One region of the Neobacillus sp. GCM10027624 genome, then DNA from elsewhere that is predicted to be linked to it. Evidence: riboswitches for the same ligand, from Rfam matches in the RefSeq annotation. Region 1 holds a riboswitch; each other region holds the start of a gene.
The links. A riboswitch is a leader RNA that binds a small molecule or an ion and turns the genes downstream of it on or off. The one in region 1 is predicted to bind thiamine pyrophosphate.
Positions count from the first base shown of each region.

Region 2: linked by a shared signal. The riboswitch ahead of ACFQZ9_RS09535 (uracil-xanthine permease family protein) and the one ahead of ACFQZ9_RS04020 (thiamine phosphate synthase) in region 1 are both predicted to bind thiamine pyrophosphate.
Region 3: linked by a shared signal. The riboswitch ahead of ACFQZ9_RS04610 (ABC transporter substrate-binding protein) and the one ahead of ACFQZ9_RS04020 (thiamine phosphate synthase) in region 1 are both predicted to bind thiamine pyrophosphate.
Region 4: linked by a shared signal. The riboswitch ahead of thiH (ThiH family protein) and the one ahead of ACFQZ9_RS04020 (thiamine phosphate synthase) in region 1 are both predicted to bind thiamine pyrophosphate.

Region 1 covers NZ_JBHTHD010000002.1:796,481-804,121, forward strand. The annotation lists gene ACFQZ9_RS04005 (DUF2187 family protein) at 21-251, opposite strand; gene ACFQZ9_RS04010 (hypothetical protein) at 326-1,495, opposite strand; gene ACFQZ9_RS04015 (GNAT family N-acetyltransferase) at 1,651-2,136, opposite strand; TPP riboswitch at 2,371-2,479, shown strand; gene ACFQZ9_RS04020 (thiamine phosphate synthase) at 2,496-3,212, shown strand; gene thiO (glycine oxidase ThiO) at 3,187-4,320, shown strand; gene ACFQZ9_RS04030 (MBL fold metallo-hydrolase) at 4,361-5,110, opposite strand; gene thiS (sulfur carrier protein ThiS) at 5,253-5,456, shown strand; gene ACFQZ9_RS04040 (thiazole synthase) at 5,458-6,225, shown strand; gene ACFQZ9_RS04045 (thiazole biosynthesis adenylyltransferase ThiF) at 6,222-7,241, shown strand; gene bioB (biotin synthase BioB) at 7,458-7,641, opposite strand, start outside.
Region 2 covers NZ_JBHTHD010000003.1:897,135-904,775, forward strand. The annotation lists gene cobS (adenosylcobinamide-GDP ribazoletransferase) at 1-538, shown strand, start outside; gene ACFQZ9_RS09510 (histidine phosphatase family protein) at 496-1,107, shown strand; gene ACFQZ9_RS09515 (bifunctional adenosylcobinamide kinase/adenosylcobinamide-phosphate guanylyltransferase) at 1,059-1,502, shown strand; gene ACFQZ9_RS09520 (ATP:cob(I)alamin adenosyltransferase) at 1,505-2,089, shown strand; gene ACFQZ9_RS09525 (ECF transporter S component) at 2,079-2,579, shown strand; gene ACFQZ9_RS09530 (ATP-binding protein) at 2,576-3,295, shown strand; TPP riboswitch at 3,350-3,460, shown strand; gene ACFQZ9_RS09535 (uracil-xanthine permease family protein) at 3,535-4,869, shown strand; gene ACFQZ9_RS09540 (long-chain-fatty-acid--protein ligase) at 4,838-5,956, shown strand; gene ACFQZ9_RS09545 (acyl-CoA reductase) at 5,919-7,433, shown strand; gene ACFQZ9_RS09550 (3-oxoacyl-ACP reductase) at 7,449-7,641, shown strand, end outside.
Region 3 covers NZ_JBHTHD010000002.1:913,803-921,443, forward strand. The annotation lists gene ACFQZ9_RS04585 (DUF4309 domain-containing protein) at 1-880, shown strand, start outside; gene ACFQZ9_RS04590 (TatD family hydrolase) at 914-1,684, opposite strand; gene ACFQZ9_RS04595 (ABC transporter ATP-binding protein) at 1,681-2,427, opposite strand; gene ACFQZ9_RS04600 (ABC transporter permease) at 2,424-3,191, opposite strand; gene ACFQZ9_RS04605 (thiamine-binding protein) at 3,193-3,483, opposite strand; gene ACFQZ9_RS04610 (ABC transporter substrate-binding protein) at 3,498-4,490, opposite strand; TPP riboswitch at 4,657-4,766, opposite strand; gene copZ (copper chaperone CopZ) at 4,845-5,051, opposite strand; gene ACFQZ9_RS04620 (metal-sensitive transcriptional regulator) at 5,067-5,381, opposite strand; gene ACFQZ9_RS04625 (DUF8832 domain-containing protein) at 5,509-6,342, opposite strand; gene ACFQZ9_RS04630 (GTP pyrophosphokinase) at 6,542-7,291, opposite strand; gene ACFQZ9_RS04635 (TetR/AcrR family transcriptional regulator) at 7,310-7,641, opposite strand, start outside.
Region 4 covers NZ_JBHTHD010000002.1:393,192-400,832, forward strand. The annotation lists gene ACFQZ9_RS01900 (hypothetical protein) at 1-160, opposite strand, end outside; partial or broken gene mobQ (MobQ family relaxase) at 164-859, opposite strand; gene ACFQZ9_RS01910 (GerAB/ArcD/ProY family transporter) at 1,482-2,588, shown strand; gene thiH (ThiH family protein) at 3,863-4,945, opposite strand; TPP riboswitch at 5,001-5,101, opposite strand; gene ACFQZ9_RS01920 (hypothetical protein) at 5,609-6,019, shown strand; gene ACFQZ9_RS01925 (GNAT family N-acetyltransferase) at 6,428-6,991, opposite strand.

The DNA.
Region 1 (7,641 bases):
TTATCAAATTGAAGAAGTAATTATTTATTAAGCTTCTTGTAATTTTTATGATTCACCACGGTTAACACTGGTTCCCCTGCCTTTGTTTTCATTCCGAGTTCTACAATAACTGAATTATCACGGACTTGTATAACTTTAGCCTTTTTCCCTTTGTATTCTCCTGTTTTGATCTCGACCAATTGATCTAACTGTACATCTACAAGGCTTTCTTTTTCCTTCCCGCTCTCATTTTTTGATTTTTCTTCTGCCATATCCTGTACCTCCACTTCGGTTTCGTTTTTAGTATTACCAAGATATGGGCACAACATTAAGTCTTTATAAAAAATTACTTTACCCTCAGTATTTCCATTTCAATAACCCGTTTCAAATACTCATATTCTTTTTGCTCAAGAATGTCTATTTCCTTGTTCGTTGCTTTTAAAATTTGATCGCGGCATTTGGCTATTCGTTGGATCATCGGGAAAATGGTTAGACTTGAGAGGTTCACAAAGTCATATAAATCAGCCAAACAAACCGGCAGTTTGTAGCCTTTATTGCTGCTCGCAATCAGCAACCCCTGATCACGAAGCTTCGAGACGATGTTAGAGCGAAAATTATGTGGGTTCAACTCGATATTGCGTATAGCATTGAGATTATTTAATATTTCCTGTGTGTAAACATATTCATCTGGATTTTCTTTCAGATTAAATAGTAAAAACTTTAAAAAATCAATGCGAAGTTTTTCATCCTCATCGTCACTTTTTCGATACTTATCAATGTATTGATAAGCTAAGTTGACTGCCTGTTTGATGATTACCTCGTCATTCTTAATGTCAGCAGAGTCTACCTTGTAATCATAGAGAAAATTCCGATAGTCATGGGGCCATAAATTGATTCGGACAATTTGAGGTTTGATGATTTTATAAAATGTTTGATAATATTTTGAAAGATTTCGGTCATACCCTATTGCCAGTGTTCGTGCAATCCATTCTGACAATTTGACAAGAATATCTGATTTCGTGTTATTGAATCCGAAGCTTGAATAATTAAATAGGTCAGGTATACATTCTTGTTTTACATAATTGATATACGCCTTCATAAACTCTTTCGGTTCCTGGTCGTCCGAAATAATATCAAGCTTTTCAAATGTATTCGATAAATCTTCGAGGACCTTGCGTGTTAAATATTTTATAAACGTATTTTTGTAGGTGACTCCACTGTTGTCTCTTATTTTCTGCTTATCGATCACATATGCATATATTTTAAAAGGTAATTCCTTCATTTCATTCAAAATTTGCAGCATAAGATCTGGTTGATTTTTTATGTAACTAAAATGGTTGTCTTCTTTTTGAATATATTTTTTCCATATCCTTTCAATTTCCCCTTCTAACCCTTCTTTATCGGAATCTTTTACTAGAATAGCCGTAATGATAAAGTGGGTTGAGACGTCACTGTTGTCAAAATCAAAACCATAATCACCATACTCATTGAAAAATGCATATTGGATATCGTACAACTTTCCCACCTCAATTGTCGATTAATTATTATCTAAATAGTTCGACAAATGGAAAGCAAACCCTCTAAAAGTTACTTTTTTCCTTAAACAAATAAAGAAAATTCGGGTGGTGCCAGGCACCACCCGAATTTTCTTGTTTCACATAGTCCACGGGATTATAAATTTTTAACCATGTTATACCACGTAACTCCGGCATGCTGGGAGTCCGAGGTTCCTAGGTTTCGGTATCCATGATTTAGATAGAAGACAATTAGTTCTTCTTTACAGGTAAGGGTGATTGTTTCGCGATTTTTTTCTTTTGCAGCTTTTTCAATATGAGCAAGGAGTGCCGCTGCCACCCCACGTGTTTGAAAATGTGGTGTTACCGCTATCCCAAGGATACTTTGATGGCCCCCCGTTTCTGGGTTTACCTTTAGATCCTTAAATAAGTCATCCGTAATGAAGGGGGTTTTAATAACCGGTCCATTAACAAAACCAATGACCACCCCATTTTCTTCCGCAACAAAAAAACTATCAGGGATCACTTTAATCCTCATTTCAAATGCTTCCTTTGTTGCCGCCTCTTCTTGAGGAAAACAAAGCTGTTCAATGATTACAATATCAGATAAGTCCTGCTCTTTTACGTTTCGAATATTCAACATGCCTAATCTTCCCTCCATCATCAATCTATTTAAGTTTAACACATGGAAGATAATATTTTCTTAAGAATGTCGAAAAATTGAAAAGTATTTATACAAGATTAAGAAATTAGAAATGATAAATATAAAAATCTAGTAAAATAAAACATTATTAAAAGTTGACAAAATGATTTGACATATCTGACCAGCGTGTTAATATAATAATTGCAGGAAAACATTACAAATGAATAAATAAAGCTATTCCGCTAGAGGTGCCTTTTTAAAGGGCTGAGATTGAAGTGCTACTTCGGGACTCTATGAACCTGATCTGGTTAAAACCAGCGTAGGGAAGTGGAAAATAGGATATTTGAGTAACCAAAAAATTGTTTATTTCAAATTTTCAAAAACCACTTCCTTACAAATCGGAAGTGGTTTTTTTCATTTCAACGGAATCTTCTAAAGGGGTGACTTATATTTCAAAGGAATTCCATCTTATTTCAAATGGTCAAATGCCAATTGAGCAGTTTGCTGAAATTGTCACAGATATCCAGCCATACATAACTGCGATTCACCTGCGAGAAAAAATAATAACAGCCAGAGAACTTTTTGATGCAGTCGAATTTTTAACAAAGAAAAACATCCCTTTGTCAAAAATAATCCTTAATGATCGGGTGGATGTGGCCTCAGTGACAGGAGTAGCGGGAGTTCAATTAGCTTATCACAGTTTAGATGCAGGCATTGTAAAAGATAATTTCCAACAACTTCGGGTAGGAAGCTCCATCCACTCTTTTGAGGATGGACTAAAGGCGATAAGGGATCATGCCGATTACGTGCTGTTCGGACATGTCTACCCTTCTCATTCAAAACCTGGAAAAATCCCTAAAGGTCTTGAGGAATTAAAAAAGGTATCTCAATTAAACATCCCGGTTATTGCAATTGGCGGTATCAGACCAGAAAATACTTATCAAGTTCTTCAGGCAGGTGCAACCGGTATTGCGGTTATATCGGGAGTGTTAGATGCAAAGGATCCAGTAGCAGCGGTAAAGTCTTACGCAAATGAACTAAAAAATGGAGATGAATCAATTGTGTCATTCATATGATGTTGCCATCATCGGCGGCGGAATTAACGGTGCTTCCATCGCCTATCAACTTTCCAAACTGGGTAAAAAAGTCATTATTTTAGAAAAAGAACGATTAGCTTGCCAGGCTTCGAGTGCGGCCGCGGGGATGCTGGCAGCCCAAGCGGAAATTGAACAAGAAGGTCCCCTCTTCCATCTGGCAATAAAAAGTCAGGCTATGTTTCCAGAACTTTCAAACGAGTTATTCGGGCTTACAGGAGTCGATATTGAGTTCGTCCAAAAAGGCATGTTAAGAGTCGCAGAAACAGATGAAATTGCAACCGAATTGAAAAAACAGGTCATTTTTCAAAATAATTGGGATTCCAAAATCCAGTGGCTCGACTCATTGGATATAAGAGAAATGGAACCAGCTATTTCACCGAGTGTTGCCGGCGGGATGTATCTCCCAAATGACGGGCATGTTCAACCGGGAAAATTAACTCAAGGCTTTGCAAAAGCCGCTATCCACTATGGAGCAGAAATTCATGAAAATACCGAGGTCCTCTCTTTTCTTTTTGAAAACGGGAAGGTCAAAGGGGTTAAAACAACAAATGGTCTCATACATAGTGAACAAGTGATTGTGGCGACCGGTGCATGGGCAGGAAGATTAATGCAGGAATCCGGCTTGGATCTTCCTGTATACCCTGTTAAAGGTGAATGCTTTTCTGTCAAAACGGAAGAATCTTTAATCAATCGGACGATTTTTTCCGATAAACGCTGTTATCTGGTCCCAAAACGTAATGGAGAAATTTATATTGGAGCAACAATGATAGAAGATACGTTTGATGACAAGGTCACTCCTCAAGGAGTTGCAACATTAATTGAAAGAGCGATCCATCTCGTTCCTCAGATTAAAGATGCTTCATGGGAGCGGGTATGGTGTGGAATCCGCCCGCAGACAGGCGATGGTCTCCCCTATATTGGCGAGCATCCTGAATGGAAGGGTTTATTTGTCGCCGCTGGGCACTTTCGTAATGGAATCTTGTTAAGTCCCATCACTGGAAAACTTGTCGCTGACTTATTAGTCGGAAAACAGGATTCTCTTCTTTCCGCGTTTCAGCTGGAAAGGCACACCGAAACGGTACTTTAAGGTCGGAACAGGAATATTCAGTTCCGACCTCAAAGATACATTATCCTTTTAAAATTTCTAGCAATCGTTCATGAACATTTCCAGCAAAGTGTCCACCATGATAACAAATGACTTTTTCAATGTCATAGCTTAAAAGATTATCAAGTGATTTAATTGCCATTTCATTATCTAAGGCGTATTTCGGATCAGCCGGATATAATTGTCCATCTTTAACAATTAATGCATCCCCGGCAATCAAGGTTTTACTTGCTTGATGGTAAAAACTCAAATGTCCCGGGGTATGTCCAGCCGTGTCGGTGGCAATCACTCCGCCACAGTAAGGTAATTCCTGACCACCTTCGATTACATGGTCTACTTTTGCCTTTGGTGGATTTTCTAATCGAAATTTAAAAGCGCGGCGAAAGTCTTCTGGTACTTCAGGCGGCAGCGACTCCAAGGCTTTCGTAATGGATTCAGGGGTAATCCTTAAAATCATTTTTTCACCTTGAATAAACGGCTTTTCTATCTCGCTCGCATAAACGCCTATTTTTTTCGGGGATTCTTCCAGGATGGCTGGTAAACTGCCGATATGGTCGATATCTTGATGAGTGATGAAGATTTTCGTCAGTCGTTCAAATGAAACGCCTGCTTTTTCAATCCCAACACGCAAATCATTCAAGTTGCCGGGATAACCTGTGTCAATTAAAATTAGGTCTTCTTCATCCCAAATGATGGCTGGGTGGATGACATTTACCTCACCAGTAGAGTTGATGGAGATTTCTAACATGTGAATACCATTTTTCTTAAACATTGGATCCCTCCAGAGAAAATTAATCATCACTGCGAATCCAATATTACATCTTTAAAGTTTTTTTATCAATACGCAAATATTTAATCATAACATAAAAATATTTTTTTGTCAATGTATTTTTCAAAAACAAAGGAGGCTTTACATGAAGCTTTTGATAAATGGCGAAAGGGTTGTGCTCCCCCAAGATCTTGAGTTTGTTTCGGATGTCCTAAGACACTACGAGGTTCACAATAAGGTGGTGGTCGTGGAACTAAATGGTAAAATTTTAACGAAAATGGAACATCAGAGTACTAGAATATCAGATAAAGATAAAATCGAAATTGTTCATTTTGTAGGAGGCGGTTAATATGTTAAAAATTGGTTCATTATCTTTTCATTCTCGTTTATTACTAGGAACAGGAAAGTATCCTAGCTTTGAAATCCAAAAGGAAGCGGTGGAAGTTTCCGAAACAGAAATCCTTACGTTTGCTGTGAGACGAATGAATATTTTTGAAGCAAGCCAACCGAATTTTTTAGAGCAGCTTGATACGAATAAATACAAGCTTCTGCCGAATACTGCAGGAGCGAAAACAGCGGAGGAAGCGGTCCGAATTGCCAAATTAGCTAAAGCTTCCGGCCTATGCGATATGATTAAAGTGGAAGTCATCGGATGTGATCAAACCTTGCTCCCAGACCCGGTTGAAACATTAAAGGCAACAGAAGAGTTGGTAAAGGAAGGGTTTATTGTTCTCCCTTATACTTCCGATGATGTTGTGTTGGCTAGAAAACTGCAAGAGCTGGGATGTCATGCGATTATGCCGGGAGCTTCACCAATCGGATCCGGCCAAGGAATCATCAACCCGGTTAACCTAAGCTTTATTATCGAACAGGCAGTGGTTCCGGTCATTGTCGATGCCGGAATTGGCTCTCCTGCTGATGCGGCTTTGGCAATGGAGCTAGGAGCTGATGGTGTATTATTAAATACCGCTGTATCCGCAGCAAAGGATCCTGTGAAAATGGCAAAGGCTATGAATCTAGCGATTGAGGCTGGGCGCTTAGGCTATGAAGCCGGACGCATTGAGAAAAAGCGATATGCGACGGCCAGCAGCCCTAAGGAAGGAATGAGTATCGGGTGAACGATCGGTACTCACGCCAGGAGCTTTTTGCACCAATCGGAAAAAACGGGCAGCAACGGTTTTCTTCTAAACACGTACTGGTCGTTGGCGCCGGGGCGCTCGGTTCAGGGAGCGCCGAGGCACTTGTTCGTGCCGGAATCGGGAAATTAACGATAGTTGACCGCGATTATGTCGAGTGGTCGAATTTGCAGCGGCAGCAGCTATATACGGAAGAAGATGCAAAAAACCGTACGCCAAAAGCGATTGCAGCTAAAAACCGCTTAACTGCGATTAATTCCTCCGTTTCAATCGAGGCGATTATTGCCGATGCCTCTGTTTCCGAGCTGGAAGACTGGGGTTCAAAGGTAGATCTGATCATCGATGCCACGGATAATTTTGAAACTAGAATGATTTTAAATGACGTATCTCAAAAGTATGGGGTTCCTTGGATTTATGGTGCCTGCGTGGGAAGTTACGGCATTTCTTATACGATTGTTCCGGAACGGACACCTTGCCTTTCTTGTTTACTAGAAACGGTTCCTTTAGGAGGAATGACCTGTGATACAGCTGGCATTATTAGTCCAGCTGTGAACATGGTGGTTTCTAATCAAATCAGTGAAGCTTTAAAAATATTGGTCGGTGATTTGAATTCTTTGCGCAACAAACTCGCTTCGTTTGATGTTTGGAAAAACCAGTATAGTGCTATTTCTGTAGATCTATTGAAGAACGCTGATTGTCCTTCGTGCGGTGTTAGGCGTACCTACCCCTATTTGTCTTTTGAAAACCAAACCAAGACAGCCGTGCTTTGTGGAAGGGATTCAGTTCAAATTCGCCCCTCCTCTCCTATAGTGCGGGATTTGGAGGCTTTGGAGAAGGTATTGATGAATCAAGGAGGAATGGTGCAGCGGAATCCTTATCTATTGTCTTATAGTGTAGATTCTTTTAGAATGGTTGTTTTTAAAGATGGTAGAGTAATTGTACACGGGACGAAGGATGTTGCGGAAGCTAAGGTTCTTTATCATAGGTATTTAGGTTAATTTAACCACTGAAGGACAGTTTCCTTTATTTTTAGTAGATTTTGTCCTTCCACGGGTGCTGGAAGGACAGTTTTCTTTATTTACAGTAGATTTTGTCCTTCGGCGGGTGCTGGAAGGACAGTTTTCTTGTTTTCAATAGATTTTGTCCTTCCACGGGTGCTGGAAGGACAGTTCCGCCTTATTGATACTAAATTTTGTCCTTTCACAGGTGAAATCCTATTTTTCCCCTGTCAAACTAGCCTTCATTTCCTCTACCGACTCAATCTCAAATCCTAAGTCCTGCAACATTTTATAATCCTCATTCTCTTCCTGGCCTGCTGTAGTTAAATAATCACCCACAAAAATCGAATTCGCCGCGTATAAACCTAACGGCTGTAAAGACCTAAGATTGACCTCGCGT
Region 2 (7,641 bases), on a different contig from region 1:
TGGCTGGATCGATGCAAGTGATGCTTATTTTTCCTATGGCAGTAAGGAAAAAAGGCTGGAAATTATGAAGGATCCGAGAACGGGAGCATTTGGTGTTCTTTCGGTTATTGTTTTACTAAGCTGCCGGTTATTTTTTATTTTTGAGATAACCGAGAATTCGTCCTTGTTGACCTTTGTTTTTATTGCTGCAATTCCTTTTTTCAGCAAGTGTGTAATGGGAGTTTTGCTGGTTAAGGTTCCATCCGCTAAAAAGGAAGGAATGGCTGCGATGTTTCAACAAGCCGTGTCACCTAAACTAGTATTAATCTATCCTGTTTTTATCATTCTTTTTATCGCTTTGGTGGTATTTTTAAATGAAAAAGTGATTGGGGTCATAATTTTGTTGTTGGCTGCCGCCGGTTGTTATCTGCTTTGCCGCCGTAAGGCACTGAATTGGTTTGGTGGAATCACGGGGGATGTATTGGGAGCATCAGTAGAAGGGACGGAGATCGTCTTATGGATGACATTGTGGTTATTGCATTATTTCGTCATGGACTGACAGAAGCAAATAAACGAGGAGCCTATTTGGGGTGGAAGGATTCGCCTTTAATCCTAGATGAAATGAAAATACCAATTAATCGTATCTATGGTTGTTATTTTTCCAGCGATTTACATAGATGTATAGAAACTGCAAAGACTTTTTTTCCTGATGAAAGTCCCTATCTATTAAAAGAGCTAAGGGAAATGGATTTCGGTGAATGGGATGGAAAAACGTATGATGAATTGAAGGAAGATCTGCTATACCGGCAGTGGCTGTCTGAACCATTAAAGTATCGTCCGCCGGAAGGGGAATGGTTTCAGCAGTTTCAAGATAGAATTCAAGATGGATGGAGTCAGATTGTGAATAAAATTCTGCTGAATAATCTGCAAAGCTGTGCGGTGATTACCCATGGTGGTGTAGTTCGTCATATCCTGACAAAGTTTTCACCAGAAATAAGAGAATTTTGGGAGTGGCAATCCCCACATCATGAAGGATTCGAATTAATCTTTAACCGTGAAGCGTTAAGGAGGGGTGAGCGGTGCACTTTATTACAGGCGGTGCCTTTAATGGGAAAAGAGAGTGGGTGAGAAAGACCTACAAGGTTCAAATCAAAGCCCAATGGACATCTGCTTATCAGAATGATCCATTCCCTTTTGAACTAGATGAACCTGGAACATTGCTTATTCTCGAAGGAATTGAAATGTGGATAAACGATTTAATGAAAGAATATGAACCTAACAAATGTCGTGAAATATGGAAAAACTGCGTAACCCATTGGATTTCCTGGGAGAGGGCAGAGAGAAATCGAAACCTAGTGGTAATTGGAACAGATATTACAAAAGGAATTGTTCCGTTGGAGAAGGAAAACAGACTTTGGCGCGACCTGACCGGATGGGCCTATCAGGACATTGCAGCAGCAGCAGACAGAGTCGACGTCATTTGGTATGGATTAAATCAAACAATAAAGAGTGGGGGAATGTAAGGATGAGAATATATACAAGAACCGGTGATAAGGGAAAAACAAGTATCATTGGCGGAAGAGTTGATAAAGATGATACTAGAGTAGAAGCGTATGGAACCGTTGATGAGGTAAATTGTTTTGTCGGCCAGGCAATTCAAGAGCTTGATCCGGTCCTTTTCGCAGATGTACTAGCCGACCTTGAAACCATTCAGCACGAATTATTCGATTGTGGCGGAGACCTAGCAAATGTTTCAGAAAAACGTGAAATAAAACTGCATAAAGAGTCGATCGATTATTTGGAAAAGAAAATCGATGAGTATATTGAAGAGGCTCCTGAATTAGAAAGGTTTATTTTACCAGGAGGTACAAAACCGGCTGCCTCGATTCATATTGCGAGGACCGTAACAAGGAGAGCAGAACGCTTGGTGGTAAAATTGATAAAAGCTGACTCAAATGCTCCTGAACTTGCACTGCAATACTTAAACCGTCTATCAGACTATTTCTTTGCCTTAGCAAGGGTAATTAATTATCGCCTGAATGTAAAAGATGTGGAGTATGTAAGGAGTGCAAAAGTGTTCAGAGGTGGGAAGCGGTCGGATGAAAAATAGATTGAAGGGAAAAATGCTAAGCTGGCTTGCGCTTTTCACCGCATTATCTGTAGTGGGGGCTTCCATCAAAATTCCAGCAGTCGTTGGAAGTGTCGCCTTGGATGTGTTCCCAGCACTTCTAGCAGCTGTATTAATCGGGGCTCGACCAGGAGCGATTGTCGCTGCATTTGGCCATTTATTATCTGCCCTATTTGGCGGTTTTCCACTAGGACCAATGCATATTTTAATTGCCGGTGAAATGGCAGTGCTTGTTTGGATTTTCGGGGGTTTGTATAAAAATAAGAGAATCATAGCCAGTGCTCTTTTTGTTTTAGGAAACGCATTTGCCGCACCGCTTCCCTTTATTTTTTTAATGAGTATGGGTTTCTACGTGACACTTGTCCCATCATTATTAATTGGTTCAATGATCAATGTGATAATAGGGTTACTGTTGATTCCGAGACTTTCAGGTCTTTTTAAAACTGCAGGACAGAAAGAAGAACTTAAATGATGAGAGACAGTGTGACCATACCTTTAAACGAAGAGGAATCACTTATCATTTCAAGCGATAATAGCGGTGGGATTGGGATGAAGGAGGGAGACCTGGTTAAAGTATCCTATGAAACGGTTGCCTATTATTCCTTTCGTGTTGCCGCCATGGAATGCATTGCAGGTGGTGGAAAGCCTATTTCTGTGGTACTTCACAATTTTTGCGGCAATGAACCGTGGAAGGAACTCGTCAAAGGTGTTCAAAAGGGAGTAAAGGAACTTGGTTTAAACGAAGTTTCCGTTACGGGAAGTACAGAAAGTAATTTTTCCTTAAAACAATCTGCTGTCGGGATTATCGTAATTGGAAAAAAGGGAGCAGATACAGTAATGGAAGTATCGCCTTCAGACTCTTTAAGAGTTGCGGTTATTGGGATGCCCCTTGTTGGCAATGAGGTGGTGGAGCAATCGGATAGCGTGGTACCATTGGCACTTTTCCAAGAAATATGCACACTAAAAGATGTGGTTGTTTTACCAGTGGGCTCAAAAGGAATCTTATATGAGATGAATCAACTATTTTCAAATATGGTTATAGAAAAAGTAAATCTACTAACGGATGTAGATGTTTTTAAATCATCAGGTCCTTCCACTTGCTTTATTGCCGTTTATTCTGTAGGCCTTGAAGAAAAAATTAAGAGTGCATCTGGTGATTATTTCCACCAGGTGCGTTTAGAATTTTAAAATATTTTGGTTGCTATTCACTTTAATTAGGTATAGGATAAAATTATTAAATTCATAGACTACTAGGGGTGCCCGGATTCGAGGCTGAGAGAAAAACAATTTGTTTTTTAACCCTTTGGACCTGATCTGGATCGTACCAGCGTAGGAAAGTAGTGGAAAAATTAATTTTTTCTATTGCCAATTAAGTCAGGTCCTATTATGGATCTGGCTTTTTTATTTTTTATAAAGGGGAGTACAGCATGAATGAGAACGAAAGTATTGTAATAGGGGTGGAGGAAAAATTACCGCCAGTTAAAAGTTTTTTATATGGATTGCAGCATGTCTTTGTTTCAAATGTCTGGCTGGATCCAATTTTTGTCGCAGCAATGATTGGATTGCCGCTGTCCTTATCAGCTAATATTGTCAACGCCATTTTTATCTCTGCAGGACTGGTAACCTTGATACAAGCAACGAAGCTTGTCAGATTGCCAATTGTTCAAGGACCGTCCGCAGCCTTTGACTCCATCATGATTTCAGCAGGTAAAGCAAATGCGCTTGCGGCTGCAAGTGGCAGTATCTTTTTAAGTGCAATAATTGTTCTTCTTTTATCCATTACCGGTGTAATTGGAAAACTAAAGGCTCTATTTACACCAGTTATTTCCGGAACCGTTATTTTTATCGTCGGAATTTCCTTATCAAGCTTTACGTTATATGAATTTTTAGGCGGAACACCGGGAATGGACAGCTTTGCAAGCTCGAGCACGCTAGTCATGTCCATCCCAACTGCCTTGGTGGTTATTGTATTATCTCTTTTCGGGCGCGGCATATGGAAGTCATTCTCTTTCCTTATTGCCCTGATTGTTGGCGACTTGATTGCCATTTGTATTGGAAAAACAAACTTTTCAATTATTAGTGAAAAAGGCTGGTTTGGCATGCCTCATTTTCTTCCTTATGGAGAATTCACCTTCCATTGGAGTTGGTTTTTGACGTTTTTTGTCGCTTATATTGTAGCGATTATTGAAGCAATGGGTGTTTATCAGGCATCCGCGGAAATGCTTGATATTGATTTAGACCGAAAAAGAATCCGGAACGGTTTTGCAGGTGAGTCTGCCGGTTCACTTATTTCCTCATTAATCGGAGGATTTCCTACTACCGCATATGCACAAAACGTTGGACTGTTAAGATTAACAGGTATAGGGTCACGAAAACCGGTGATCGTTGCTGGGGTAATTTTCTTAGTACTGGGCTTTGTCCCAAAAGCCGGTGCCATTCTAGCATTGACACCGGATGCCGTTGTCGGCGGGATCTTTTTACCTGCCGCAGCCAGCCTAGTTTTTACCGGAATTTCGATTTTGGCTAAAGTGGATAAAAACGAAACAAATTACATGATTATCGGATTATCCATCCTATTAGCGATTAGTCTGCCGACGTATTTTAAAGATGTAAAAGGAACAGTTGGAACGTTCCTCTCCAATAGCATTTTTATTGGTGCGTTTTTCTCTATCATTCTACAGGTTTTATTCGTTAATTTACCAAAATTGTTTAGAAAAGAGGCAGTAAAAAATGAGAGTGGAGTCACAACAGATCACCTGTGAAATCATAGATTTTATTCATCAGTTTCCAGAAGGGCTTCCTCCTGAAGCTGAGACTGACTTTAATAAACTGGCTTTAAAGCTTTTTAACTTTCAATTTAAATTCAATCTACCATACAAGAAGTTTTGCCAATCAAAACGGAAAACACCGTTAACGGTCAAAAATTGGAGGGATATTCCGGCTATTCCAATTCAAGGATTTAAAGAAATGGTTTTATCCTCTGAACCTGTAGAGGAAATTGAGGCTGTCTTTATGACAAGCGGCACGACAAACCCGAATGCTAAGGGGAAAAACTATCATCCAACACTGGCAGTTTGGGATGCTTCCATGAAGGGGCCGTTTAAACAATTTGTATTGCCGGATGTCGAAAAAATCACGATGTTCGTTTTGTCGCCGGGGGCAGATTTGAATCAGAATTCTTCGCTTTCCCGTTATTTAACAAATGCAGTAACCTTTTTAGGTACCGAAAACAGCCGTTTCTTTTTCGATGAAAACGGTCTTGATATGGAAGGGCTGGCAGTGGCATTAAAGGAATCAGAAGAACGGGGGGAGCCGGTTCTCCTGATAGGAGCAACTTTCGCTTATGTGCATGTTTTAGATAATTTAAAAGAAAAGAACGCTAGGTTCAAGCTGGCAAAGGGTAGCCGGATTTTTGATACAGGCGGTTTTAAAGGACAGTCACGGGAAGTAGAAATGAACCGTTTATATTCCATGTTCAATGAGTATTTCCATGTCGATCGTACAATGTGCGTCAATATGTATGGAATGACGGAATTAAGTTCGCAAATCTATGATCAAACCATTCTATCAAACCATCTAACGGGAACAATTGTTTTCGATAAAGCTGGACCAGCCTGGGTGAAAACTATCGTGCTGGATCCAAATACATTAGAGCCTGTAGGTAATGGCGAGACAGGGGTAATCGCGCATTATGACTTAGCTAATTGGAATTCTTGCCAGGCAATTTTGACAGAGGATTTGGGATATAAAACGGAGGAAGGCTTTGTTTTACTTGGAAGAGTAAAGGGATCAGAAGCAAGAGGCTGCTCGATTGCAATTGACCAATTATTGCAGGCAAATGGAAAATGAGGGGATTACGATGGTGGATGATAGTGTAGTAGAAATTCCGGCCTATAAAGTACCAAAGTCAATCCAGCTAACTGGATTTCGTGAGGAATTGTACGAGACAGAAAAGGGCGTTTTTATGCTAAAATATCCGATTCTATCCGCTGGTAACATCGCCGAGATTTCTCGGACTGTTCAGGAAAATAGGGATCGATATTTAGCTGGTCTCTCGATAAGCGATATCGTTGCAAAAATTGACCTGGCTGTTCAGCAATGGCTAAATCCTGATTATCGGTTACGACAAATTGCGGAAATTCTAATTCCTAGAATTACTGGATATGATTCGGAGATGGTCCGGCTAGAATTAAAACGGTACATCAGAATGTTTCGCAAAAAAGAACTCCTGCGCTTTCTAGATGAAGAGTTTGACCAGCCAGCTATGCTTGATGAGTTTCGTCCGAGAAAAACTGGGGGGATGAGCAGAGCGTTTGGACCAAGGTCGATTTTTCATGTCTTCTCAGGAAACGTGCCAGGTGTTCAAATCTGGAGTTTAATCATGGGACTGCTGCTGAAATCCGCGAATATCGGAAAAACCTCTACGGCGGAGCCGTTATTTCCCGTTTTGTTTGCAGAATCATTAGCGGAAGTGGACCCGCTATTAGCCGAATCTATCGCGATTCTTCCCTGGAAAGGCGGGACAAAGGAGCTTGAGGAGCAGGCAATTTCAGCAGCGGAAGCGGTGATTGTTTATGGATCCAATACAACCGTAGAAAAAGTACGTGAACTCGTGCCGTTTGGAAAGAAATTCTTAACCTATGGCCACAAAATTAGTCTCGCTTTGATTGGCAATGAGGCACTTACTTCAGACCATTATTTTGACACGATTCATAAATTGGCGGAGGATGTTTCGGTTTATGATCAACAAAGCTGTTTGTCACCCCAATCAGTATTAGTGGAAAAGGGGGGAGCAGTGAGCCCAATGCAATTTGCTCAATTGCTTGCAGCAGAATTAGAACGTTATCATAAAAAACGTCCGCGGGCCGTGCTTTCCACTGAAGAAGCAATATCCATTCAAAAGGTAAGAAATCACTATCATTTGGAGTCATTGTCAGGGGATGGCGTCAGTGTCTTTGCAAGTCAAAACGATTCTGCTTGGACGGTGATTTATCATCCTGAACCAGGAATGGAAGGGTCTCCGCTGAATCGAACGATTCATGTTTTCAACTCACAAAGCTTAGAGGGTGATTTTGAGAAAATAACGCCATATCAAGACTTTTTACAATCTTGTGGCCTTGCGGTATCACCTGTTCGACTTTTTCAAATCGCTGAATTACTAGGGACAATGGGGGTTAATCGTATCGCTCCGATTGGCGAAATGAATCGGGCGAAGCCGGGCTGGCATCACGATGGCGGTTTTAACTTACTGGATTTAGTAAGGTTTACTGATATTGAACGGAACCTTGAACAAGGTTTGGAACGGTTTGACCCGGATGTCGAGTAGAAGGAAGGTTGTAAAATGATTTTAAAAAATAAAATTGTCCTGGTTACGGGGGCGAGCCGCGGAATTGGTGCCGCCGTTGCTAAGAAAGCAGCATCTGAAGGTGCGTTTGTAATTGTGAATTACTTGAAAAATAATCAGCTTGCTGAGCAAGTAGTCTTGGAAATTGAAGCAACGGGAGGACAGGCTGCCGCAATTCAAGCAGATGTAC
Region 3 (7,641 bases), 120 kb from region 1:
TTTAGGCGAACCAGACTATCAAAGAACCAATCAGGACGACCAAATCTATGGCTATAAAATCACGCAGCAAATCGAGCTTCGTTTCATCATTCCAAAAAATACTGGAAAGGTCGATCACATTTCCGTATTAATTCCAAATGATGCAGTCTCAACTACCACCACTCCTTATATCCTTCCGATAAAAGGGGTATCGAAAAACTTATCGGAGACAGCTTGGCAAAATATGCAGAACTGGCGCAATCAAATGATTCCCATTGCAAAAATTCATCAAAATTCTGTATTCCTTAATGGCCCTAACCGAAAAAGAGTCGCACTGACCTTTGATGATGGTCCTGACCTTCTAAATACACCAAGCATTATTGAAACGTTGGCAAACTACCATGTGAAAGGGAGTTTCTTTTTTATCGGGGAGAAAGTAAAAAAGTATCCAGAGGTTGTCCAAAAGGCATATACCAATGGAAATCTTGTGCTAAGCCATAGTTACTATCATCATGATTTAAGCAAACGTCAAGCTGTGGAAATTAAAACAGATTTGGCTCAAACAGATGAGGAGATATATGAAGTAATTGGTAAAAAACCTGCACTGCTTCGTCCACCCTATGGCGCTGTAAATAATACGGTTATCTCCACCGCGACACAAAATGGTTATAAGATTGTTCTATGGTCGATTGATACACTGGATTGGTCGCAAATGGAAAGCAGTAATATTGAAAACAATGTTTTGAAAAATATCCGAAATGGCGACATCATCCTCATGCATTCGGACGATGATAAAGTACAAACAGCTAAAGCCCTGCCACACATCATTGAAGAACTAACTCGAAAAGGTTTTGAAATCGTCGACCTTCAAACATTACTTGGACAAAAGGCTTACAAATGAAAAAATGCGTCTCACCTTTTAGGCTGAGACGCTTTAAATTTGATAAAACGAAACCGTATTTTCAAATAATTTTTCCGAAACCTCTCCAACTGAAAGTCCTTTAATTTCGGCAATCACTCGAATCGATTCTTCCATCATATTCGGATGGGTCATTATCCCTGCAAATGGTCCTTCAAATGGCCATGGTCCGTCCGTTTCAATCATCATTTGTTCCAAAGGATAGATTGATCCTAATTGCTGGATTTCCTCTTCATACACCACATCCGGTGTGAGAGAAATGAAATAGCCGTTTTCGATCATCCTTTCAATTGTCTTTTCGTCTCCTTTAAACCAATGAAAATGAGCTTTTGTCAATGAATATTTTTCTAACAAATCGCAAACAAGCGGAGCATCATCATAGACGGCATGAAGAACAATCGGTTTCTCCCAGTCCTTTGCCCTTTGCATAAAATTCTCTAATAGCTCGATATACTTCCCATACTCCTTGTTAGAAATTTTGCCTTCCAGCCGAGTATAATAAGGAAGCCCAACCTCTCCAACGGCAACCATCTCTTTTCGATGCTCCTCCATCCACTGAAAAAGCTTCTCCTGTTCATAGACACTGGGGAGCGGCTGCTCAGGATGAAAGCCGAAGGCAGGTCTAACTTTATTAAACCTCCCGGCCAATTGTAGATTTCTTTTACAGGATTCAAGATCAAACGAAACTGAAACGAGAGCATCGATCAAACTAGAATCAGCCATGATTACCTGAATTTCTTCGTCTTTATAATGATCTAAATGAATATGGGCATCGATCATTTTCATCGCAATCCCCCCTGCCCCGTTAATGTAAAATGAACCTTCCGTTTCCATTGCAAAAATGGCTCTTCCAACAGGATGCTTGCGTCCCGCGGCCTCGAAAACGGGACTTCTATTTCACTGATTACCTTCGAAGGCTTTTGCGATAACACAAGAATTCGGTCGGAAAGATACAAGGCTTCTTCAATATTATGGGTAATAAACAAAACCGTCCTTTTGTTTGACTCCCACACAGTTAACAGCCATTGTTGCATCTCAAAACGGGTCAATTCGTCCAAGGCTGAAAAAGGTTCATCCAAACAAATTACTGCTTGCGGACTTAATAAAGCACGGATAAACGCCGCCCGTTGTTTCATCCCACCGGATAGCTCATGCGGATAAGCTTTTTCATAATCCGCGAGACCGGCAATCTCAAGCATTTCCTTCGCCTTGCCGATTTCTTTTTTCCCTTGAAGCTCTTGTCCAAGCACCACATTATCAAGGATGGTCCTCCACGGAAGCAGCGAGGGAGTCTGCGGCATGTAACTAATCAAACCACGCATTCCGTTAATGACCTTATTTTCCAGCATGATTTGACCGTGATCTGGAGCCAGCATTCCGCCAATTAAATTGAAAATCGTACTCTTTCCACTGCCTGAAGGACCAATGATAGAAACAAACTCATCCTTTTTGATGGAAAAATTCATCCCGTCCATAACCTCGTTTGCACCAAAGCTTTTCGATACTTTTTTCAGCATAAGATGGCTCATTTTCCCTCATCTCCTTTTACCCGCCAGCGGACAACCCGGCGTTCCACCAACACTATTAATAAGAAAAATAATAGGCTTAATAGCATAATCGCAAAAATGGCAACAAACACACGATCAGTGCGAAATGATGAGGATGCCATTGTCATATAGACACCAATCCCCTGTTTTGCACCAAGCCATTCAGAAATAACGGCTCCCATCACACTATAGGTTGCTGAAATTTTCAAGCCGGAAAAAATCGATGGCAATGCAAAGGGAAACTCCAATTTCCAAAAAACCTGCGTTTTCGAAGCCCCCGCCATCATCATATAATGTCTTAATTCTGCGGGCGTCTGCCTGAAACCGTCGAGTGCCGCAACAGTGATAGGAAAAAAGCAAACTAGTGTAATCACAATCATTTTCGGCAGCAGCCCAAACCCGAACCAAATCACTAAAAGCGGAGCAAGCACAATGGTCGGTACATTTTGTGAAAGAATGAGTAACGGATAAAACGAATCTCGTAAAACCGGAATTAAATAAAGAATCACCGCCACCACTAAACCAATCACCGCACCGATTACAAAACCAAATAAAGCAATTTTTGTTGTCGAGAATAAATCCGGGTAAAATTCGCTCCAGCCGCGGATGGCTTCAGTAAAAATCTTCGATGGTGCCGGCAGCAGCCACTCCTCGATTTTTGCGGTCTTTACAATCATTTCCCATATCACGAACAAAAGGAGGAGAACCAACACTGGTCTCCACCCTTTTAAAAGCAGTTTCTTCATTTTAGCGATACTTCTCCGTTAATTGATCCATCGTGATTCCTGACGGCTGATACAATACCTTAATTTGCGAAATCACGTTTTTGCTGCCAATTTCCATCATGCGTTCATTCATTTTGGTGATAACACTAAATAAATGTTCAAGCTTACCTTCCATCGTGGTCTCCAAAGGATGAACCTGATATTTTACTCCTGATTCATCAATAATACGGATGGCTTCATCCACATAAGGAATAACATCTTCTCCATCCTTTGTTTTCGGTATAATTTGAATGCTCACTAAGGCATTTGCCATGTGAAACCCCTCCATTATTTTGGTAAAAATTCATTCGTGAATGCTTTTTCGGCATCCAGTTTTTTATCAAGAAGCTTATGGTCATACATCCAAGAAGCATAGTTTTCCCAAACAGTCTTTTTTTGTATTCCCCACTGAGACGCATCATCCTGGTACTTAGGTGATAGCCATTTCTGACTTGCCTTGACAAGCTTTGGATCTAAATCTGGTGCTGCCTTGATGAGAATATCTGCTGCTTGATCTGGGTTTTTAATTGCAAATCCATATCCTTCTGATGCTGCCTTTAAAAAGGCTTTAACAGTATCAGGATTATTGGCAATCATCTTTTCGTTTGTTTCTAACACTGGTGTATAATAGTCAAGTTTCTTAGAATAATCAGTAAGGTAGATCATGTTGATTTTTTGATGGCGAAGCTCTGCCTCTACACCGGTCCAGCCATAATAAATCCAGGCAAAATCAACATCTCTTTTCACAGCAGTGAAAAAATCTGTATCTCCCATATTAATGATTTTTACTTTATTTGCATCGGCATGTTCTTTATCCATTAAAGAAGTAATGACGGACTTTTCAACAGGAGAACCCCATCCTCCATATGTTTTTCCTTCAAAGTCTTTTGGTGCTTTAATATTTTTGTCAACGGGCGAAGCAAATCCCGATGTATTGTGCTGGATAACCGCAGCAATGGATACAAGCGGAACACCTTGGACACGTGCCTGCGTGACACCCTCTTGATAGCCAACGCCAAAATCCGCTTTTCCAGATGCAACAAGCTGATCAGCACCTGTTTCTCCCGGCTGAATGATGTCAACATCCAAGCCTTGATTCTTAAAATATCCCTTTGCTTTTGCCACATAAAGCCCTGTATGATTTGTGTTTGGCGTCCAGTCAAGAACGACCGTAATCTTTTTGAGCTTTTTCGTATTTTCCTTAGCCGTATCTGTCTCTTTTTTGCTGCTGCAGCCAGCAATCAGAAAAACGGTAAGTAGTAGAACAAACAACTTTTTCATTTTCTTTATTCCCCCATATGTATAATCCGAATCTGTTGGAAACAAAACTAGAATTGCCTATGAGAAACAATCCGGTTGCTATAAGCATAATAGAACAAAATTTCCCAAACAACAAATAAAGCACCCGGGCTCTTAGAACCTCGAGTGCATATTGGCAAACAACTTATTTGTTTAAGAATATGTTCCCTCCGCCGGTATCACCCAGATCAGGTTCCAAGGGTTATCGTTTTTAGAACGAACTCTCAACCGGCAACACCGGCTCCCCTACATTTAATGTATGAAGTTTATTTCCATACTCATTATAACAGAAGTGTTTTAATATGCTAGCATTATATGTTTATTTTTTATAGAGACTTAAACCACATCATATCCTTGATCATCAATGGTTTCTTTAATTTTGCTAAGGTTAATAACATTTTGGTCGAATTCAACATCAACTGTGCCATTATCAAGATGGACTTTTACCTGTTTAACACCTTGGAGCTCTCCTACACTCCCTTCTACTGCTTTCACACAATGGCCGCAAGACATTCCTTTAACACTTAAAGTAATATTTTCCATTTTAGGAATCCTCCATTATTTTTTCATTAATTTTTGAATCGTTACAAGAACCTCATCAAGAACTTCCATGTCCCCTTCTTGAATCCTTTCAAGGACACAGCTTTTTAAATGTCCCTCTAGTAAAATCTTTGCCACACTATTTAGGGCTGATTGGGTTGCGGAAATTTGCGTAATCACATCATCACAATAGGTATCTTTTTCAATCAATCCTTTAATTCCACGTATCTGGCCCTCAATCCGATTGAGACGTGTTACGAGATTGTTTTTTACTTTATCTGAATGATGGCTTTTTCTGTGGCTGCCTTCTGAAGCGCAGCACGCATCATCCATTATTAATTCTTCATTATAATTGTTTTCACCAGACATCCGCACACCCTCCTTTTTGGATATTATATCATACCCCGGTATAGTAAAAGTAAGGAAATAGTTTGACATCCTGTTCTACTATCCAGAGTATTTACTTAACTTTAATTATAAATGGAAACACCCTAACTTTTCCAGCCTGTCTAAATTCTGCCCAAATTTTGTAGATTCCGGGATGGTCAAATTGGGTTTCAAATACCGGTTTACTTTCATCTTTTGGATGAACATGCAAGTATTGATCAGCATTTTCGTTTAGGATGACGACGTGACCGGCAGCACCTAAATACGGCTCAAGTGTGGATTCATCCAATTTAAACTGTAGAGTGACTTGTTTTCCATCTTCAAATGAACTTACTTTCATTCCGACAGTTTTTCCATCAATGGTTTTAATAAAAGTTTGGTCAGGTACTAATGAAGGATGGCTGTGATTTTCTACTGAATTACCAACCGTAAAGGGAACAGGCTCTACTTTATAATTCAAATTCTTTGGCTTTACATCAATAAACGCTTTATACGGACCATCCGCTAATTGGTAGGGAATTGCAAACTTCCCTGGACCGATTTCATTGGGGTGGATGTGATAATACTGGTCTAAATGTTCATTCACCACAATTAAATGCATCAGTTTTTCATGATTTACTTCAAGGTCATTAACAGGATCACCCTGCATATCCTTTAGGATGATTTCTATTTTGCCATCTTTATAGCTAAAGGTTGGTTTTACTTCTCCTGCTTCTGTACCTGTACTCTCATGGTTGCCGCCAGACCCTGAATCATTATGGGCATGACTTTCACTTGTTGAAACCGGTGATTCATGATTCATATCCATCGTTGACTTAGCTTCCGTCTTAAAATTCGCATCGTATACCCAATAGCCGCCAATAATAACGAGCAAATATACTACTGCCGCAAGTGCCCATTTTTTCATTACATTACTTCCCTTCTATTATTTGGTATTTAATCTAACCCGTCGGCTAAAATTTATTTAATTTGTGTAGCTTATATACACAATATACTATACCCCCCTATAGTAAAATGTCAAACGAAAAATAAAATATTTTCCATTTATATATGGGTAAATTCCCTTTAATGAGCAATAAAAAAAGCACCTTTTTAAAAAAGTGCTTTTACTTTCGGTCCCCGACCTTTTCCATTAATGTCTCTAACATGGGAATTGAGAATTGATGACCAACAAGATTAAAAATGCTAGTCTCATCTTTTCTTTTATTCTCCTCTTTGATGACCGATATTTCTTTGTGAAGTCGTTCCATTTTTTGATCCAAATGAGTAGCCATGGTCGCAGCTTCCTTCAACTCTACAATCATTTTCTCTGGAACTTCCTCATTATACTTATAATAAATTTTATGCTCTAAACTTGCCCAAAAATCCATTGCGATCGTTCGGATTTGGACTTCTACATAAACTAATTCCTCCCGGTCAGACATAAAGATCGGGACTTCCAAAATAAGATGCAAGCTTTGATAGCCATTTGGTTTTGGATTTTGAATATAATCTTTATATTCAACAACTCTAACATCCTTTTGGTTTGCAATCATCTTACTTATTTCATAAATATCTGATCGGAAGGAGCAGGTAATTCTTATTCCTGCAATATCCTTAATATTTTCCTTGATGCTGTCTAACGTAAAATCGAAGTCTTTGCGGTAAACCTTTTTTAATATACTTTCCGGTGATTTTAACCGCGACTTCACATGCTCGATCGGGTTATAGTCATGAATAAAATTAAATTCATCCTGAAGAATATTTATTTTTGTATTCATTTCATCCAAGGCAAACTTATAAGCCATCATAAAACGTATTAATTCAACCTTTAATTCTTTAATCTCTTTTATATTAAGGAATTGTTCAATTTCCAACCGAAAACTCCCTCTCTCTCAATTCTCTATATTTTCTTCGTACTTTTCGCCATTTTGTAATTTTTTCAATACTTCAGGAGGGAAAACCATTCTACAGATTACTTTAGCAGTTTTATGATATTCCTCGGTATCCCCTGATTCCAACACTTTACCGGTTGTATTCTCAGCAAGCAGCATAATCGACCAAGTAAGCGTATTTAAATCTAAGTCCTTCCAGGTTAGCCCCTTCTCACAAGCCTTTTGCAATCCTGCATAGATTCTGCCGTGAATTTTTAATTTTGCAGAAGCGATAACCTCTGAAAGCTCCGGATCCTTTAATAATAATTCTGGTAAAACACGATGTAATCCAA
Region 4 (7,641 bases), 400 kb from region 1:
GCCTTTTTTCTAAAGGAGTAAAGCGACGTACAAACTTTTCTGCTCTCTCTTTCCTTTGTTTTTCTTTCTTTGCTTCTTGGAGTTCAATAACCGTTTTGTTGTATTCTTTCCGCGACTGATTCATTTGGATCCTGTCAGATTCTCTCCCATTTTTTTGCATCTGCCGTGCAACAAATCCCTCATGGATAGTTGGCAGTGTTTCAATCCCTCTATCTTTATTTGATAAGTGAGTAATTCGTTCAGAAAATCCATTCTTCTCTAAATAGTGATTTGCATAATTTGCCCACTGTTCTCTCCAATAAACAAGCTTCACTTTCGTATTCCAATCAGTTGTATGCAATGCTTTAGCCTGTTGCTTACCATCCACTAATTCTTTTACCTTCACTTGCTTATTTCCCTAGGTCCCATCTTCATTAAAGGGACGAATAGTTAACATCACATGAAAGTGTGGGTTTTCCTCATTATCTCGGTGGATGGATAAGTCAGCAACCATTCCATCGTTTACAAAAATGTCCTTACAAAAATCAAGGGCTAAGTTCTCCTGTTCTTCTTTCGATAGCTCTTTTGGTAATGCAACATTTATTTCACGTGCAAGTTGAGCATTCCATTGTTTTTCCTTTAACTCCACTTCATTCCAGAGTCTTTGGCGATCATAAACCCATTGAGGTGCATGGCGTGGCGCAAGAATATGAGTGATTGGCTTCACTTTTCTTTTATAGAACTTTTCCTCATTTGTTCTTTCATCTATCAATCTTTCACCAGAACGGTAAGCTGCAGCAGCTATTGTATTTTGCTGTTTTTTTCTTGAAATGATCTGATTTGAGAAATGATAGATAGCCATCGACATTACACCGCACATTCTTTTTAAGACATGAGCGAAGCGAATTTTTTCGACGCCTCACGAGATTGGCTCCTTCAAAGAAGGAGCCAACGATTCAAAAACATTGACTCCTGTTATATGTCATAACATTGTAATTATTGGATTTTATTATAAAATCTCTGTTCTTCCTTTTTTTGCAAAACCTCCAACTGCACGCCAAAATATTTCATTCTCATCAAAAGTAATTTTCCCCTTTCCATCTATTCAGTGTTTTTTTCTTCACAAGGATTTCACAATTTCCCCAAAACCATTCTCTTTACTACAAATTCAGTTCAATTTGGACTGTACTTTTAAAATGTTTATACTGTATGCGATTTGTATAATTTGGTGGATATTTGACACCCTACCAAATATTAGGGTAAATATTTGAGGTGCTTTCTAAATTAGACGGATATTGTTTTAATTTTATTTATTCTGTTAAAGAGAAACAAAAAAACTGCAAAATGGAGAAAGTATTTTATTTCTATCAATTTGATAATTAAATTGATTAACTGGTTGAAAAAATATTCAGAGGGAGTCTAAGAAGCAATTAGTACAATAAAGAAGAAAAAGTGCTTTGGAGAAGAACAAAATAACCCAAAGCAAAGGGGAAATGTAGTAAATGGATAAGATTAAAATAAGCGCATCCCAGCTTTTCGTACTAGTATTTTTATTTGAAATGGGGAGTTCAATCCTCTTTGGTCTTGGAGCAAATGCAAAACAGGATGCATGGATTGCCATTTTATTAGGGTTAGCGGGTGGTTTAATCGTCTTCTTTATTCACTATCGTCTGTTTCTTTTTTATCCCGAATTAATTCTAACCAGCTATATACAAAAAATTGCCGGAAAATGGCCGGGCCGGATTATCGCCTTATTCTATATCACCTATTTTATCTATATTACCGCAAGAGTATTACGAGATTTTGGGGAACTCTTGGTAACGACTGTTTATACAAATACGCCGTTATTTGTCATCAACGCATTGATGGTTCTGACCATCATTTATGGCATTCATAAAGGTTTAGAAGTAATCGCAAGAGTCGGGCAGATTTATTTTGGCATTGTTTATTTAATGGCCATATCAGGATTTCTACTAGTTACTTTTTCCGGGTTAATCCATTTTGAGCTTCTAAAGCCTATTCTTGAAAATGGCTGGAAACCCATATTTAAGGCGTTTCTTCCTGAAACACTTACATATCCTTTTGGAGAAATACTTATTTTCACGATGATATACCCGTTTGTGAATGAACCAAAGAAAATAAAATTTGTTTGTATTGGCGGGATGATTTTAAGTGGGATTAATATTACCATTACCGTGATTATTACGATTTCAACCATTGGTCCAGAACTTTATACCCGCTCAAACTTTCCATTGTTAACCACCGTTTCAAGAATACAACTGGCAAATTTTATTGAACGGCTGGATGTTCTTTTTTTGCTCTACCTAATAATTGGCGGTTTTTTTAAAATATCACTGTTTTTTTATGCTGCAGTAGCAGGTACAGCAGATCTATTTCAGTTTAAAAAAAAGGAAAAGCTGACGTTTCCAATTGGATTGATTGTTCTGTTTGCATCCATAACCATGGCATCGACGTTTGCTGAGTTTGTTAAAGAAGGACTTGAATTTGCAACAGCCTATGTAAATTTGCCTTTTCAAATTATCATTCCAAGCATCTTACTAGTTATCGCATTCATTCGAAATAGGAAGAAAAATCTGACAAAAATATAAATTGAAAAAACAGCCATTTATATTGCTAATGGCTGTTTTGCATAGGAAATTATAGTTTTGTGATTTAAAAGTAAATAAACATTCAACTCGTACCCCAATTCGATGTCTAATTTGCATTTGCAAATCTAACATGGCGTCCGATATTTCCTAACTTTGAAGCCTGAAAGTAGATAAGGGAGTGTAACGGATGAGTTGAACTGACGTCGAAACTCACGAAGACCTTCGGTTACCATCGCTGCCTAAACTTTTTAAACACATTTATGAGTAACATCTATCATCAAAATATCCGGGAAACCTCCCCTTTTAGAGTACACATTTTGTTTAGTTCTTTTAATACAATCCCAAGATTCAATATTTCTTTTTTGATTGCAAGTTTATTGATTCCTCTAACTTCTTTATAAAAAAAGTGATTTTTCCTTCTAACTACTTTAAAGAGTTAGAAATTCAACTGCCACTTTTGACTTCATCTCTTCTTTTTTGACGTATAATCATAGGTTTATGCTTGCCTTTCTTCATTTCCTCCAAATACCTTGCCAAATAGTCGTCTGTGATGCGATGGGGAACATATCCCAACCGCTGGCGAAGAATATTTTCGAGAACAAACATTTTCCGAGTGATTTTTTCATATTCTTTCCCGCTTTCTTTTCTTCGTTTACTATATAGTCCTCTGTTTGACCGAGCTTTCGAGCTTTGTAGAACACATTTAAATAATGATAGAGAGATACTCTTTCAGCTCTGGCGTACTTTAGCAAACTAAGTAGCTCAAAAGTTGACAGTCTCATAAGCTCAGGTGTAGTCTTGTCCAGATAAACTTCAAGCGAAAAATCTCTTATTCGAAATTACCCAGTTCTGGTTTTATACTCATACAGATCTATCTTTTTGCTTTTTTATTTTTTTTAAAAAAGAGTAACATTATAATTGAAATGTTACCCAATTACCTTCTTTTCATCTACTTTTTTAAAACAATAAAACAAACATAAAATGTAATTCTTCTTTAAATTTACAAATCTTGTGTATTGGTGGAATCCCACTTTTTAATTTTACGTTTTTTTCGCAGAATACCACTACTACAACAATCATGTTTCGTAGTTGCTCGAATGACAACGACCATCAACATAGGAAGAAGAAACAGTATTAAGAGGCTAATCCAAACCACAATTGTCACCCCAAAATCACTTTAGTAACAATATAGAACACAATAGCCAGATTAAAAGCTGGCAGCCTTTTAAGAGCATGAGTTACACTGGCTAGTAAGATAAAATTCTTAATTGCCTTCATCGGATTTGATAGTCGTTACGATGCAACATATCTTTTATTTCGTCAACACTTCGTGTATCGGAAATTTCAAACTGACTGTGGCTGGTCTCTTTGTTAACATAACCACCAACAGCAGTTGAGGAAGCTGCAGACATTTTAGTAACGCCCAAACTAATAAGATGGTCACGAAGTTCCGACTGCTCTCTTGTAGAAAGGATAATATCTGCTTCTGGCAAAAACAAACGCATTGCCAGCATGGCTTGAAGTAAATTTTTGTCTGTAACATTTGTTTTTGGCTGAAAATCCCCCAAATGAGGGCGCATTCTTGGAAATCCAATTCCGATTTCCGTTTCTGAATAGTTATTTTTCAAGTAAGCAGCATGAATACCGGTAAAAAACACTTCTTTCCTCCAGTCATCCATTCCTAAGAGCGCACCGATAGTAACCTTGCTCATTCCTGCTTTGCAACCCCGTTCCGGCGTATCCAACCGATATAAATAGTTTCGTTTTGGACCTTTCACATGAATTTGCTTATATATATCTTCGTTGTATACCTCCTGATGAATAGTGAGTCCGGTTATGCCACATTGAATCAATTCCCGGTATTCTTCTGTTTCCAGAGGGTGTATCTCAATTGAAAGGGAGGAAAAATATTTCTTTAAAATCGTGATACTTTCTTTAAGATATTCAATAGAGGCATGTAACCTTGATTCCCCAGTTAAAATAAGCAAGTGTTCAATTCCTGTTTTAGCTAGTGCCTGTGCCTCTGCTTCAATTTCAGACAAGGTAAGTTTTTTTCGAGAAAAATCATTGTTTATGCTGTAACTGCAATACACGCACTGATTGACGCAGAAATCGGATATATAGAGAGGGGCAAACAACTGCATAACTTTCCCAAAATGTTGAACAGTTACTTGTTGAGCCTTTTGCCCTATATCTTCTAAAAAAGGCTCTGCTGCAGGCGACAATAACGTTAAAAAATCCAACTCGTTTAACGTTGTTTTATTTATGACGTGCTTTACATCTTCATAAGTTAGTGATGAAAAATAGTCCTCAAAAGGTAAGTTCTTTTCCTCATAATATTTTTTGTAATAGCTCATTGTTCTATCCTCCTTGAAATATAAAAAAGCTTACCCAAAAAAAATAGGTAAGCTGCACTAGCGTGTTTAGCTTCCCTACGTTGGTACTAATCCAAATCAGGTTCAAAGGGTTGGATTGCTCCTCTCAGCCCAATAAGGGCACCCCTAGCTTTCTATCAAATGTTATTTGTTTTTATAAATCAAGTTTATCAAAAGAATTCCATAATAAATATGATATACATCACATAGGACATATATTGAACCTATGTGATGGATGAACTTTGTGTTTAGATGAGATTTGATTACGACCAAAGGAATTTACCACCTCTGCCATCTTTTGAACCATTCCTTGACAAAGAATTTACCAATCATTGTCTACTCTTTACCAATAAATAAACTCCTCTAATTACTTTTGTAATGTAGAGGAGTTAAAACAATCCCCACCTGTAAAACCAGATAGGGAACACGTTATTATATAGGTAAGTTTTTAAAATTTATACAAATGATTGAAAGTGTTTTTGACCAAGGTAGTAATTTTTCCAAGGTACTTTGAACGGGGCAGTTTGGTGGAATATAGACATCACATATCTTCTTCCCACAAAAGAGGCTTTTTTATTAGTACAATCCCCATGCAGTATCCATATAAATAAAAAAAAGCTTGTTTCATGGAGAGGGGAAAATCTATTGGTGTTTTTAGGCAGGATGAAGTCATTTATAGGTAAAATGGTCAAAGTTGATCAAGGTTTTCAAGAAGCAGGGGTTGGAAGGTTGTTAGATGTTTCTGATGATCATCTTGTCCTACTCACGGAAAAAGATGGGGTTGTTTACTATAATAACGATCACATAGAAAGTGTGACAGAGAATACCAAGGAATTCAATCTCGTATCTCCAGAAGATATTGGGTACAATAAAGCTAATAATTTACTAAATCTGTTAGAAACGCAAATACTCAAATGGGTCAAAATAAACAGTGATGGACCAGTAAAAATAGAAGGAGTTTTATATGATGTAAATAATGATATTATTTCATTGATTTACGATAAAGAGATTGTTTACGTTTCCTTCAACCATCTCCATCATATTAGCATAGGCTAGAATTTTGAAAAAATAAAAAATGAAGGCGATTTTTCTGGGGGTATGGTGTTATTTTTGTTGTGGTAGTCTTTAATAAGCTGTAAAGGAATTGCACAAGATGTATCAATTTATTATTGAATTTTCACTATATTCCTTTATTTTCTCGCTTTTTTTTAAATCCCTTTAAATCAACATTCTTATTAAAACAGTCAAAATAAAACATTTTGTTGAACGAATGGGTACAAGAGTTGTAGAACTAGCTGGCATTGTGGCAGCTTTTCTTAATGCTTTAAAGGGATTGTTTCCCATGGTTTAATTGCGGGTTACCCCCAACCACAAGAACCATCCCCATGGTCCCCCGGTGAGATATAAGCCTATTAAATCTTTATTTGGGTTATAAGCAACACAATCATTTTTTAAAGCCTTAAATTAAACGGCTTTCTTATCTTGAAGTTGTTTATTACTTCTTAAAACAGTGATAAAACCTTCTAATATGTCATGACTTACCGTAAACCCTTTACGCTTATAGAATTCCAAGGCATTTTCATTACCGTTTGAGACGTAGATAAAATAATCTTCTATATCATCAAATGTATTTAACCACTCCATTGACATGTTGAAAAGTTTAGATCCAATTCCGTATTGTCTGTACCCTTCCTTAATGTAAAATTGGGATAAGCAACCTACGTTTTTTCCTTTAACAGATGAAAGATCAAAAAAAGTCGCAAAATCATTTGAATACGCTTCTTTAGGAGAGATATTTGAATACACATAAGCCACTGCTTCTTTATTTTTATCCATATCTTTCACTACCACAATATAATTATGTAATGCGCTTTTAATTGATGGTACCATCCGTGTGTCAAAATTCATGCTGTTAAACAACTCTGGTTTAATTTGAGCTTTTGACTTTTGAAAGGACATGAGTTCATTGCACAAATCACGACAACATTCTATTTTTTCTTCTGAAATAACTTCATATTGTAAGTTCATAATTCCACTCCTTATATAGCACTATTCCGAAATCCCATACCAGTTACCTTCATCTAATTATTATAGAGACTTCTTTTCATCAATATCAACTTTGGAGTGTGTGTTAAATCCAAAAAACCTTCCTGCTTATTCAATTAAAGGGCCCGATTGATGAATTGCCCATTAAAAGACATATTACAAATCCTCGCACAGTGTTGGTGTCCCCCGGCACAGTACAACGTTAAATCATGAGGGCCAGACATTCTAGCCTCAAGGACAAAGAAAAAATAGTTTGACATTTAAGTCAAACCGTTAAAATTGTATTTGTTTTTGTGTGCCTAAAACTCAGTCCTGTAGCGCGGTACTGCTCTATCACTAGGTACGGCCCTTTCACCCATTATCTCCCTCAAGTCCTCTAAAGTATGTTCAAGGCTATCAATCCGAACCATTTGCATTTCGATTGTTTTTTCGGTATCTACAACCTCCCAAATAGGAAGTACTTGTTGAGTTTCTTGTTTTGGGTAAGCTATAATTAGCACCATACCTTCTTAGAGTAGCTAAGGAAAAATAGTAAAAGATATTTCATAAATAAGAACATAGTTTATAAAATAGTAATTTAGACCTCAATTAAATACATATTAATTTACTAATAATGGATAAAAAATGATAAA